Thiorhodovibrio winogradskyi: one gene and its partners. The protein of the gene in region 2 interacts with the protein of the main gene of each other region in a pairwise test. Links are inferred from orthologs where the notes say so. Each region holds a gene or a part of one and is shown on either strand. Other genes may lie near its edges.

The links.
Region 1: the proteins of ybgC (region 2) and acpP interact in binary tests that used the Escherichia coli proteins (3 or more experiments, as listed by UniProt). The link is inferred for Thiorhodovibrio winogradskyi from one-to-one orthologs.
Region 3: the proteins of ybgC (region 2) and secA interact in binary tests that used the Escherichia coli proteins (3 or more experiments, as listed by UniProt). The link is inferred for Thiorhodovibrio winogradskyi from one-to-one orthologs.

Annotation. Positions count from the first base shown.
Region 1 is NZ_CP121472.1:394,325-398,474, reverse strand. What follows is about bases 881-3,603. They hold acpP (acyl carrier protein), read right to left. Parts: upstream 2,499-3,603; coding sequence 2,262-2,498; downstream 881-2,261. Other genes in these bases: fabD (ACP S-malonyltransferase), read right to left, coding at 3,337-3,603; fabG (3-oxoacyl-ACP reductase FabG), read right to left, coding at 2,604-3,347; fabF (beta-ketoacyl-ACP synthase II), read right to left, coding at 881-1,870. Outside these bases: endolytic transglycosylase MltG, read right to left, coding at 1-582; more of fabF, read right to left, coding at 632-880; more of fabD, read right to left, coding at 3,604-4,150. UniProt on the Escherichia coli protein: Carrier of the growing fatty acid chain in fatty acid biosynthesis.
Region 2 is NZ_CP121472.1:3,331,270-3,335,499, forward strand. Bases 439-3,241 are described here. They hold ybgC (tol-pal system-associated acyl-CoA thioesterase), read right to left. Parts: upstream 2,180-3,241; coding sequence 1,697-2,179; downstream 439-1,696. Other genes in these bases: tolA (cell envelope integrity protein TolA), read right to left, coding at 439-467; tolR (protein TolR), read right to left, coding at 478-918; tolQ (protein TolQ), read right to left, coding at 1,033-1,707; bioA (adenosylmethionine--8-amino-7-oxononanoate transaminase), read right to left, coding at 2,395-3,241. Outside these bases: more of tolA, read right to left, coding at 1-438; more of bioA, read right to left, coding at 3,242-3,696; Thiowin_RS15040 (DUF2782 domain-containing protein), read left to right, coding at 4,042-4,230.
Region 3 is NZ_CP121472.1:1,091,301-1,096,110, reverse strand. The notes cover bases 1,050-4,432. They hold secA (preprotein translocase subunit SecA), read right to left. Parts: upstream 4,124-4,432; coding sequence 1,250-4,123; downstream 1,050-1,249. Other genes in these bases: Thiowin_RS04845 (M23 family metallopeptidase), read right to left, coding at 4,213-4,432; argJ (bifunctional glutamate N-acetyltransferase/amino-acid acetyltransferase ArgJ), read right to left, coding at 1,050-1,204. Outside these bases: more of argJ, read right to left, coding at 1-1,049; more of Thiowin_RS04845, read right to left, coding at 4,433-4,810. UniProt on the Escherichia coli protein: Required for protein export, interacts with the SecYEG preprotein conducting channel.

The DNA of each region.
Region 1 (4,150 bases), 2.9 Mb from region 2 along the record:
AAGGACTTCACGCATGCGCTCGTGCGCCCGACGCAGCACCTGGATGTCACTTGCTCCGCGACGGAATAAATAGGTATCGGGGAAAAACCAACCCTCGGGATGTTCAATGTCGAGATCAAGCGCGGCAAGTATCTCGGCATCGGTGAGATCCTGAAGTTCGTGCTTGAACTCAGGTTCGGCGGCGATGCTCGCGAGGGCGTCACTAAAGGTTCGTCCTTCGATCAGGGTAACCGGGTATTGGATGGAGCGACCGGAAACGAGTAGATCAAGGAGTTGCCCTGGTGTCATCTCAGGCGTTAGCGCATATTCGCCTGCCTTGATTTGATCCGCCTGCCGGCGATTGTAGGCAAGCGCAATCAGATAATGGGCATTGTCAATCAGACCATCGGCTTGCAGTCGGCTGGCGAGGTCGCGCAGCCCCTCCCCGCGCGGCACCTCCAGAATCACCGCGTCGTCCTGCGCATCGACACGACTTGAGGCGATGGGCGTTACCAGAAAATGCTGATAATCTTCCCAAAAAAAGTAACCTATCCCCGCACCGAGGCCGACCAGTAACAGCAGAGCAATCAGGGTGTTCTTCATCAGCGCCCGCCAAAACGCGACTCATATCGGCAGTCGCGGCTCAAAACGCTCAACCCTGCTTAAGGATCAAGGTACCGTTGGTACCACCGAAGCCAAAGGAATTGCTGAGCGCGTAGCGTATCGGCATCTCGCGTGCCTGATTGGGCACCACGTCCAAATCGCAGTTGGGGTCAGGTGTTGTGTAGTTGATCGTGGGTGGCGCGACCTGATCGCGCAGGGCAAGCACGCAGAAAATCGCTTCCACGCCACCGGCTGCGCCAAGCATGTGTCCAGTCATGGATTTTGTCGAACTCACCGCCACCTGCTTGGCGTGCTGCCCCAACGCGAGTTTGACCCCCTTTACCTCGGCGATATCGCCGGCCGGGGTGGAAGTGCCATGGGCGTTGATATAGTCGATTTGCTCCGGATTCAGGCCGGCATCGGCAAGCGCGAGTTTCATGCAATCGCAGGCACCCTGACCGTCCTCGGACGGGGCAGTCATGTGGTAGGCATCGGAGTTCATGCCGACACCAAGGATCTCGGCATGTATGGTGGCCCCTCTCGCGCGCGCCATTTCGTATTCCTCCAGCACCATGATACCGGCGCCATCGCTGAGGACAAAACCATCGCGCTCTTTGTCAAAAGGGCGACTGGCGCCCTCGGGATCGTCGTTACGTGTCGAAAGCGCTCGCGCGGCCGCGAAACCACCAAGGCCCACGGGAGAGGTCGCCATTTCCGCCCCACCGGCGATCATCACATCCACCATGCCATGGCGGATCATCAACGCCGCCTCACCGATGTTATGGGTGCCCGTGCTGCAGGCGGAGACAATGGAGTAATTTGGCCCCTTAAGACCATACTTAATAGACAGGTTTCCGGCTACCATGTTGACGATATTGGCTGGCACGAAGAAGGGCGAAATCTTGCGCGGCCCACCACTGAGATAATTGCCATAGTTGTTCTCGATACCGGTGATTCCACCGATACCAGAGCCAACGGCAACGCCAATTCGGGTACGGTTCTCGTCGGTGATTTCAAGCCCCGAGTGAGTAATCGCCTGAATGCCCGCCGCCATGCCGTAATGAATAAAGGCATCCATTTTGCGGAGGTCTTTCTTCGACACATATTCAGTTGCGTCGAAGTTATAAATGGGACCACCAAAACGCGTGCTGAAGGGCGTCACATCGAAGTGCGTAATGGTCTGAATGCCACTGCGGCCATTCAAGATGCTGTCCCAGGCTGAGGCGATATCGAGCCCGACAGGGGAAATAATACCCAGGCCGGTAACGGCAACCCTTCTACCTGACATGTATCACCTCTTCACTCACTCCTGCTCGCCAATGCCCCATGTGCGGGATGACCATTGGAAAACCAGGCTAATGTGCACGGATAGGGCACTAAATTAGTTGGACCTTCTTGGTGCCCAAGCGAGACATCGAGCCGGACATGCCAGCCAGGTATGCAAGCTAGACAACCAAAAAGGGGAAACCAAACAGGGAACATCTGAACACGTGAACAACCAACTGACTCAATACCAGACCGACAACAGGCCAACAGCACTAGCATAACATCACAGCCAGATCAGTTGTACCGTTCAGCGACAGGGCCGCAGTGACATCCACATGGACACTTATAGCCACATGGATGAAATGACAAAACGCCCGGATTCAGTCTGAAGGAGGTTGTCCCCGAGTCGCGATTTACCCCATGTGGGCATTTATGTAGTCGATTGCCTGTTTGACGGTGGTGATTTTCTCGGCGTCCTCGTCGGGAATTTCGGTCTCGAATTCCTCTTCGAGTGCCATGACCAGTTCGACAGTGTCGAGCGAATCAGCACCGAGATCGTCAACGAAGGAAGCCTCCGGGGTGACTTCCTCTTCCTTGACGCCCAACTGTTCGACAACAATTTTTTGGACTCGCTCTTCAACGCTGCTCATTGTTTGACAAACCTCCAGTGAATGAAACCCCCAAGAATCGAGGGTCGCGGTATTTTAGAGACAAAAACCCCAGGTTGAAAGCCGAAAAAACCGGCTCTTGCAACCTTAGGTCATCAGCATGCCACCATTGACGTGCAGGGTCTCGCCGGTGATGTATCCAGCCTGTGGCGACGCCAGAAAAACAACGGCCGCGGCAACCTCCTCGGCTTGACCAAGCCGCCCAAGCGGAATGTTTGCAAGCAACGCATCCCGGTGGGCCTCTGGCAGGGCACTCGTCATATCGGTCGCGATAAAGCCGGGCGCGACGCAATTAACAGTGACGCCACGCCCACCGATCTCGCGTGCGAGCGACTTGGAAAACCCGACCAAGCCGGCTTTGGCGGCGGCGTAATTAGTCTGTCCGGCGTTGCCGCTGAAGCCCACAACCGAGGTGATATTGATAATGCGGCCATGACGCGCCTTGGTCATCGCCCGCATGCAACTTTTGGTGAGGTGAAAGACCGCGCTCAGGTTGGTGGCGATAATCTTGTCCCACTCCTCGTCTTTCATGCGCATCATCAGGTTGTCTTTGGTGATGCCAGCGTTATTGACCAAAACCGAAGGGCTGGCACCGAAGTCCGCGCTGATGCGCGCGAGTGCCGCATCCATGCTCAGCCTATCCGTCACATTCATGCACAAACCCAAAGCACGGACATCTTGATCGGCCAATTCCTGTTGAATGCGCCGCGCGCCCTCCTCTGTTGTCGCGGTGCCGGCAACCCGCGCCCCGGCTTGACCCAAGGCAAGGGCAATTGCGCGACCGATTCCTCGGCTCGCACCTGTTACCAGTGCAATTTCATTATCCATCAGCCAATGCCTCCTCACCCGATAGCTCCTCGATGGCCGCCTGGAGCGTCACCACGTCCACAATCGCTGTGGTTGGGCGCGCCTTGTCGATGCGCTTACCCAGACCCGCGAGTACCTTGCCTGGCCCGCATTCAATAAAGCGTTCAACGCCCTGCCCGGCCATTAACCGAACGCTCTCCACCCAGCGCACCGGCCGGAAGAGTTGCTGTGCAAGCAGCTCGCGAAGATGTTCAAGATTCGACGCCGCCGAGACGCTGGCATTATGAACGACCGGAATTTCGGGCATCCGCATCGGGCATCCAGCCAAGACAGACTCAAGTTGCTCGGCCGCGGGGCGCATGAGCGCGCAATGCGATGGTACGCTAACCGGGAGTAGCAGTGCCCGCTTGGCGCCCAATGCCTTGGCCGCGGGCAAAGCTCTTGCGACGGCCTCGCGCTGTCCAGCAATGACCACTTGACCGGGCGCGTTAAAGTTTACCGCCTCAAGCACCTGCTCGCCTGCCTGGTGAGCGCACAGCTGCAGCACCTGTTCGTCCTCAAGCCCCAGAATGGCGGCCATGGCACCGGCACCAGCTGGCATCGCCTCCTGCATGAGACGGGCGCGTTCGGCGACCAGACGTGCGGCGTCAGTTAGTTCCAACGCCCCGGAACAGACCAAGGCAGTGTATTCGCCCAGACTGTGGCCCGCCATGACCTCGGGCGCGGGCCCACCGCTATCGCGCCAGCAGCGCCACGTGGCAACGCCCACCGCGAGCATCGCGGGCTGGGTATTTTGTGTCTTGTCGAGTTCCGCAGCAGGCCCCTCG
Region 2 (4,230 bases):
TCGGCCTGGCGTTGCGCCTCGCGCTCGGCTTGCAGACGGGCCTCGCGTTCGGCTTCGCGCCGGGCTTGCAACTCGGCCTGGCGTTGGGCTTCGCGTTCGGCCTCCCGTTCAGCCTGGCGCCGCGCTTGCTGTTCTGCCTGCCGCTGGCGTTCGGCCTCGGCCTCGGCGGCCACGCGCTGGGCTTTTTCCTCGGCCAGCCGTTGCGCGGCGGCCTGGCGCTCAGCCTCTTGGCGCTGACGCTCGGCTTCCTGCTCCGCGCGAAAGGCGGCCGGATCGCGCAATTCGGCGACGCGCTCCCGCAGCTCGGGCGACAGAATCAGGCTGGACTCGATGAGTGTCTCCTCCGAGCCCAGTTGCTGATCGCCAAGCGTCCAGTCGATACTGCCGAAGAGCAGAATCGCCAGCACCAGATGCAGGAGCAGCGCCCACAGAAGGGCGCGCGGATTGCGTTCCAGAATGTGCCACATGGCGGCCTGTCTAGGGTGTCTCCTCAAGCGGCGGCTGAGTGACCAAGCCCACGCTGGGCGCCCCGGCAGCCTGGGCGGCGACCATGGCATCGACAATGCGCCCGTAGGAGACAGACTCATCCGCGCGCAGCATGACTTGCACGTCAGCCGCGCCCGCAAGCGCCGATTCCAGCCGTTCGAACAGCTGCCGCTGGTCCACCGGCTCGGGGCTGGCATCGCCAAGATCCAGGTAGATATCGCCAAATTGATCGATATGGATGACCACGGGCGGCCGCTCCTCGGACGGCTGGGGTTTGGCCTGTGCCTGGGGCAAGTCGAGTTTGACACCCTGATTGATCAGAGGTGCCGTGACCATGAAAATGACCAAAAGCACCATCATCACGTCGATGTAAGGCACCACGTTGATCTCGGCCATGGGCCGGCGGCGGTTGCGGCGGTCTTTGCGCTTCATCGGAGTCTCGGTCCCGGGTCAACCAATCGGATGTTCACTGCCAGTCATCGCTGATGGTGATCGCTGATGGTGATCGCTGATAGTCATCGCTGATGGCGATCCTGAAGATGACGACTATTGATGGCCCTGGCGCTGCAGCAGGGTGGAGAATTCTTCCATGAACTCTTCATAGCGGTTGTGCATGCGCTCGACCTGATCGACATAGCGGTTGAAGGCGACCACCGCCGGAATGGCGGCAAAAAGCCCGACGGCGGTGGAAATCAGCGCCTCGGAGATACCCGGCGCGACCACCGCCAGGGTCGCCTGCTGCAGATTCCCAAGGGCATAGAAGGCGTTCATGGTGCCCCACACGGTGCCAAACAGGCCGATATAGGGGCCGATGGAGCCGATGGTGGCAAGGGCTGAGAGATTGGCATCGAGCCGGTCCATCTCGCGACTTAGGGCGACGCGCATCGAGCGCTCGGCGCCGGCGATGACCGCCATGGTGTCGTCGGGTTCAATCTTGCGCAGCCGCACATATTCCTTGAAGCCAGCACGGAAAATGGATGCCAGCCCCGAGCCGCTGGCCTCGTTCTGGCCAAGATCGCGGTACAGGGCGCTCAGATCACCTCCCGACCAAAAGCGATGCTCAAAGATTTCCGCCGCCTGGCGGGCTTGTTTCAGCACCCGCGAGCGATCAAAGATGATCACCCAGGACAGCACCGAGGCCAGCACCAAGACCAGCAGGATGAGTTTCACCGTCAAACCGGCATTGACGAACAAAGTCAAGAGCGAAAGCTCAGAGCCCATGGGAGGTCTCTCCAGAATGATCGCCAGCATGGCGGGCGGAAGGATGAGCGGACAGCCGGGCCAGCAAGGACGGCGGAATGCGCTTGGGTCGCTGACGCGCGGCGCTGATCGAGGCGATGTTGAAGGTCGCGCTACAGCAGAGTTGACCGTCGCCCTGGCGGCGGATGTCCTGGGTGAAATCGATACTGGCGCCACCATGCCCGGCAATGGCCGCGCTCACCAGCAGGGCATCGTTGAAACGCGCCGGCCGCTGAAAACGGATCTCGGCACGACGCGCGACGAACAGCAGGTCTTCTTGCTCGCGCAGTTGGTCCTGTTCATAGCCGATAGCGCGCAGCCATTCGGTGCGCGCGCGTTCGAAAAATCGCAAATAGTTGGCGTGATAGACCAAGCCACCGGCGTCGGTATCTTCGTAATAAACGCGCACTGGCCAGATGAAGGGCTCAGCATGACCGATTGGCCGATCACCCATTGGCCGGTCGTCCGTCGCAAGAGCAATGTCCTGGTGCACGCCTTGATTGAGAGCGGTCCGCATCAGAATTTGGCATCAAAATTTGGCATCAGAGGTTGGCGTTAGAGATTGGCATGAGAGAGTTCGACTGCGCGAAAAAGCAAAATTCAAGCGGGTTATCATAGCGGAAAGCACCCGTCGGCACAGCATGGCGGGTGGCTGATCCGTGATAGACATCATGCGGCAAGCACCGCATGCATAGCGGCGCAGAGGCAGTCGAGTTCCGCATCTTGGATCACAAAAGGCGGCATCAAATAGACCAAGCGTCCGAAAGGCCGCACCCAAACGCCTTGGTCGACAAAGCGGCGCTGGATGGCGCGCATGGCGACCGGCTCGCGCATCTCCACCACACCGATGGCGCCTAGCACCCGCACCTCGGCCACGCCTGGCAGGTCGCGACAGGGCGTGAGGCCGGTGCGCAGCCGGGACTCAATCCGCCCGATATTGGCCTGCCAACCACCCTCCCCTTTACTCTCCCGGCCATCCTCAAGCAGCAGGTCGATACTAGCATTGGCAATGGCACAGGCAAGCGGGTTCCCCATGAAGGTTGGGCCATGCATGAAAACACCTGGGTCGCCGGCGGAAATGGTCTCGGCGACGGCCTCCGTGGTCAGAGTGGCGGCGGAGGTGAGATAACCACCGGTCAGCGCCTTGCCTAAGGTCATGATGTCCGGGCTGATGCCAGCATGCTCGCAGGCAAACAGCCGCCCGGTGCGCCCAAAGCCGGTGGCGATTTCATCGGCGATGAGCAACACCCGATGCTGATCGCAGAGGGCACGCACCCGGGTCAGATACTCAGCTGCGTAGAATCGCATGCCGCCTGCGCCCTGGACAATGGGTTCCAGAATGACGGCGGCCAGCTCATGGGCATGGGTTTCGAGCAGCTGGGCAAACTCGGCGATATCCGCATCCGTGCAGGGCTGGCCAAAAGCCGGGGCAGGCGCTGGCGCGAACAGCTGTCGCGGCAGCGAGCCGCTGAACAAGCGGTGCATGCCAGTGACCGGATCGCACACCGACATGGCGTGATAGGTATCGCCATGATAGCCGCGACGCAGCGCCAGAAAGCGGGTTTTGCCCGTCTCACCACGCGCCTGCCAGTATTGCATGGCCATTTTGAGCGCGATTTCGACCGCGACCGAGCCGGAATCGCACAGAAACACCCGCTCAAGCGGCGCCGGTGTCAGGCGCACCAGCCGCTCGACCAACCCCATGGCCGGCGCATGGGTCAGGCCACCGAACATCACATGGGCCATGTCCTCGAGCTGCGCCTTGGCCGCCGCGTTCAGGCGCGGATGGTTGTAGCCATGAATCACGCACCACCAGGAGGCCATGCCGTCGATCAGCCGGCGACCATCGGTTAGTTCCAGCTCGCAGCCCTGGGCGCGACGCACTGGATAGACAGGGTCCGGATTTTGGGTGGCGCTGTAGGGATGCCAGGCGTGACGGGCATCGAGTTCGAGCAGTTGGTCCTCTTGCATCCTGGTTTTTTCCTGTCGCACTGTGGGGCAATGACGGGGGGTCAATGACGGGGGGTCAATGACGGAATGGATCTGGATCAAGCGGGTTCTGGAGCAAGCCGGTCTGGCGCGCGCGGCAGATTCAGGCGGCAAGGCGGGCGATATCCGTACTAAACTATGCGCCCAACGCTGGATCAGGTATGCGACTGCCCGCGCGCTGCAAAACCCGCATGCCGTTACTTTATGGCTGGAGTGCAACTGATGAAAACCCTGTCGATCAACCCTGCCGCGGGCGCGATATCGATCTCAACCTGGCCCGCTAATCCCTTGCGCACATTGGTCAAGGCGCCAATGGTGGCAGCTGTGATGACACCTGTGCAGGCATTGGCAAGAGCCCTGATGATGGCCTTGGCACTGCTCGGATTCGCCACCAACGCGCCGGCTCAGGCGCCAATGGACAATCCGATTTATCTGCCGACACCGGACCTTCCGGCCGCGCCCGGCACCTATCCAGGAGATGGCATTGAGCCCGAAGTGACCATTACCGAGACCGAG
Region 3 (4,810 bases), 2.2 Mb from region 2 along the record:
GGTATTCGGCGTTGATGCGCACATAGTCGTAAGAGAGGTCGCAGGTGAGCATGCGGAGTTCAGCGCTGCCTCGACCGAGATGGACCTCGATCTTGAAGCTATCCTGTGCCATGACCCGCGCACCATGCTCTTCCCGATAGTCCGGGTCACGCCCACCACCAGCGACGATGCGGACGTCATCAAGCCAAATAGTCACCCGATCAATATCAAGCCCGACGACCCCGGCACGACCCACCGCGGCCAGAATGCGGCCCCAGTTGGGGTCACCAGCAAACAGCGCGGTCTTGACCAGGGGCGAATGGGCAATGGTTTCAGCCACCAGGCGCGCCTCGTCACAGGTACTCGCCTCACGCACCGCGACCCGCACCAGTTTGGTCGCGCCCTCGCCATCGCGCACAATGGCGGTGGCGAGTTCCAGGCAGAGATCATCAAGCACCTGTTGCCAGATCGCCAATCCCTTCGGATCCCCATCCTCCAGAAGCGGATTGCCCAGTGCACCGGTTGCCGCCAGCAGGCAGGCGTCGTTGGTGGAGGTGTCACCATCAATGCTGATAGCATTGAAAGTACTGGCCACGGCCGTGTTCAGACTAGAGCGCAGTGGCCCTTCGGCGATGGCCAGATCCGTGGCGACAAAGGCCAGCATGGTGGCCATGTTGGGACAAATCATGCCAGCGCCCTTGGCTATGCCAACCAGGGTTGCGCGATGTCCATTGAGTTCGAACTGACGCCGGACCAGCTTGGGCTGGGTGTCAGTGGTCATGATGGCGCGGGCAGCGGCTTCCCAGGCATCCGCCCGCAGCCCTTGGAACAATGGTGGCAGGGCGGTGCCGATGCGCGCGACCGGCAGATACTCACCTATCACCCCGGTGGAAAAGGGCAACACCTGATTGGCCGCGCAACCTGCCTGGTCAGCGACCAGAGCGCAACACGCGCGGGCATCAGCAAGCCCGCGGGCGCCAGTACCGGCATTGGCGTTGCCTGAATTGATCAACAGATAACGCGGCGAGGTCACGTTCAGATGCTGGCGGGCCAGGGTCACAGGCGCGGCACAAAAGGCGTTTTGAGTAAAGACCGCGGCCGTTTGGGTGCCAGGGGCAAGCTCCATCAGCACTAAATCCTCGCGCCCGCTGTAGCGGATGCCGGCGGCGGCGGTGGCAAGCCGTACACCCGCGACGCGAAAGGCGGTGGAAGATTCAGCGCTCATCGACTGTGACTGACGGCCAGGTCCGAAATCCAAGATCACAGCCGCTCAGCCGAGCTTGCCGTGGCATTGCTTGTACTTTTTGCCCGAACCGCATGGACAGGGCTCGTTGCGGCCGATTTTGCGCCCGGCGCGCACGAAGGGCTGCTGATCGCTGGCGGATTCTGTCCCGCCACCAGTCTCCCGTGCTAGCTCGGGTTCGCCCGCTGCCCCAGACGCTGTTTCAGATTCTGCTCCGGATACTGGGCCCGATCCCAAACCACCAAAACTTTCGTGCTTGAACTCGAAAGCGCGTTCTCGGTCGAACTGACGCTCGGCCAGACTGGACAGCTCGGGCGGCATTTGCACCTGCATGCGCGCGAGGGTGCGAATCACGTCCTGCTTGATGCTATCAAGCAGCGCCGAGAACATCTGGAAGGCCTCGCGCTTGTACTCCTGCTTGGGATTCTTCTGCGCATAGCCACGCAGATGGATACCCTGGCGCAGGTAGTCCATCTGCGCCAAATGTTCCTTCCACTGGGTGTCCAGTGTCTGCAGCATGACAGCCTTTTCAACCTGACGGAAATTCTCTTCCCCTACCTGGTCTTTCTTGTCGCGATACCGGCGCGCGAGTTCATCATCGATACGCTGGCGCAGGCTCTCCTCATGCAGCTCATCGTCTCGATCCAACCATTGTTGAATGGGCCAGTCGCCGCCAAATTCATCGACCAACGCCTGGGTCAGACCCGGCACGTCCCATTGCTCTTCCAGACTGTGTCTAGGAATATGCTGATCGATCAAGCGACCGAGGACGTCCTGGCGCATCGCCTCAATGGTCTCGGAGACCTCGGTCGCGTCCATCAGCTCGCGGCGCTGCCGATAAATGACCTTACGCTGATCGTTGGCGACGTCGTCGTAGTCGAGCAACTGCTTGCGGATATCGAAGTTGCGTCCCTCGACCTTGCGCTGGGCGTTTTCAATCGCTTTGCTCACCCAGGGATGCTCGATTGCCTCGCCTTCCTGCATACCGAGCTTCTGCATCATGTTCGCGACTCGGTCGGAGGCGAAAATGCGCATCAAGTTATCGCGCAAGGACAGATAAAAGCGGCTGGAGCCGGGATCACCCTGGCGGCCGGAGCGCCCGCGCAACTGATTGTCGATGCGGCGCGACTCGTGCCGCTCGGTGCCAATCACATGCAGTCCGCCGGCGTCGATGACCTGCTGGTGACGGGCTTTCCAGTCAGTCTTGATGCGCTCTCGCTCGACGGGATCCTCGGCATTTTCCAGCTCGGCCTCGAGATTGCCGCCCAGCACGATGTCGGTGCCGCGACCAGCCATATTGGTGGCGATGGTGACCGCGCCCGGCTCGCCGGCGCGCGCCACTATGCCCGCCTCGCGCTCGTGCTGCTTGGCATTCAGCACCTCGTGCGGAATCTTCTCGGCGCTCAGCAGTTTATCGACCAGTTCGGAGGTCTCGATGGACGCGGTGCCGACCAGCACCGGCTGACCGCGCGCGACACAGTCCTTGATGTCCTCGATGATGGCCTTGTACTTCTCATCCTGGGATAGATAGACCAGATCGCCGTGATCGGCGCGGATCATGGGCACATTGGTTGGAATCACGACGACCTCGAGCCCATAGATCTGCTGGAACTCGAAAGCCTCGGTGTCCGCCGTGCCGGTCATGCCCGCAAGCTTGGGATAGAGACGGAATAGATTCTGAAAGGTAATGGAGGCGAGCGTCTGGTTTTCCTGCTGGATGGCCACCCGTTCCTTGGCCTCGACTGCCTGGTGCAGCCCCTCGGACCAACGCCGCCCTGGCATGGTGCGACCGGTAAACTCATCGACTATGATGATCTGCCCATCGCGGACGATGTAGTCGACATTTTTCTGGAACAGCGCATGCGCACGCAGAGCAGCATACACATGATGCATCAGAACGATATTGGAGGCATCATAGAGGCTCTCGCCCTCGCCGAGCAGGCCAAGCTCGGTCAGCATGTCCTCGACCTTCTCGTGACCGTCCTCGCTCAAATAGACTTGACGCGCCTTCTCATCGACTGAGTAATCACCAGGACCAAAGTCCGGCTGGCCTTCCTCGTTGGTGATGGGTTCCTGGCGCTCGAGCTTGGGTACGATCTGGTCGATCTGCAAATATAGATCGCTATTGCCCTCCGATGGACCTGAGATAATGAGCGGCGTGCGCGCCTCGTCGATCAGGATGGAGTCAACCTCGTCGACAATGGCATAGAAAGGATCGCGCTGCACCCGCTGCTCCGGGGTGAAGGCCATGTTGTCGCGCAGGTAGTCGAAACCGAACTCGTTATTGGTGCCGTAGGTAATGTCGGCATGGTAGGTCTCGCGCCGGGTGACGGGGCGCAAATGGCGATAGCCGCTGCCACCAGCAGCCGGTTCGAACTCTGGATCGTAGAGATAGGAAGCGGAATCCGGGCCAAGACCACCGGAAGAATTCACCACCCCCACCGAGAGCCCGAGGAAGTGATAAACCTGCCCCATCCAGGCCGCGTCGCGGCGGGCGAGATAATCATTCACCGTCACCACATGCACGCCCTTGCCAGGCAAGGCATTGAGATAAGCCGCCAGGGTGGCGACCAGGGTCTTGCCCTCGCCGGTGCGCATCTCGGCGATCTTGCCTGAGTGCAGCACCATGCCACCCACCAACTGAACGTCGAAGTGGCGCATGCCAAGCACCCGCTTACCGGCCTCGCGCACCAGGGCGAAGGTCTCGGCCAGCAGGTCATCTAGCTTGGCGCCCTGCTCCAGTCGTTCGCGGAACTCCGCGGTTTTGCCGCGCAGGGCATCATCCGGCAAGGCGGCTAGTTGTGGCTCGAGCGCGGTGACCTGCTCGGCCGTTTTCAGCAGTCGTTTGACCAAGCGGTCATTACGACTACCGAACAGTTTCTTGAAAAGGTTCATCCCCATGAGTGGCTCTCAACGGAAGCGCGAAAAAGGGCGCCAGTATAGCGCTTAGGTCGCACCCGCGCTCCAGAACCGCGCATTCTAGGCGAGTGTCAAAGACGCGCGATACGGGCTGTGCCACGTGGACTCAAGTAGGTTCTCGGATTGATGGGCGTGCCATTCTTGCGCACTTCGAAGTGAACATGGGGCCCAGTGGAGCGACCGGTGGAGCCCAGAGTGGCGATTTCCTGCCCCCGCCGAACCAGATCTCCTTCCCTGACCAAGTTGGTTTGATTGTGGGCATACCAGGTTTCAAGCCCGTTGCCGTGGCGAACCTCAACAATGTTACCGTAACCGTTCTTGCGCCCAGCGAAGACCACCAAGCCGTCTGCCATGGCCAGAATTGCGGTACCAGTTTTGCCTGATATATCAATACCCTGATGCATGCTGCGGCGGCCGGTAATCGGGTGGCGACGGTAGCCAAATTCCGAGGTCACTATCCCGCCAGAACGCAGAGGCCAACCTTCTGGCTTGGTGTGCTTGGTCAGGTCACGTTCCATGATGAACGTCTCAAGGAGTCCAAGCTTGCGCTTTCGATCATCGAGCGCGGCCAGCACTTTCGCAAGATCCTGCGCGACTTCGTTGATTCTGTTGGACTGATCCTTGTAGCGATCCGGACCGCCGGCGCCGGCTGGATTCTCGAAGTCGAAC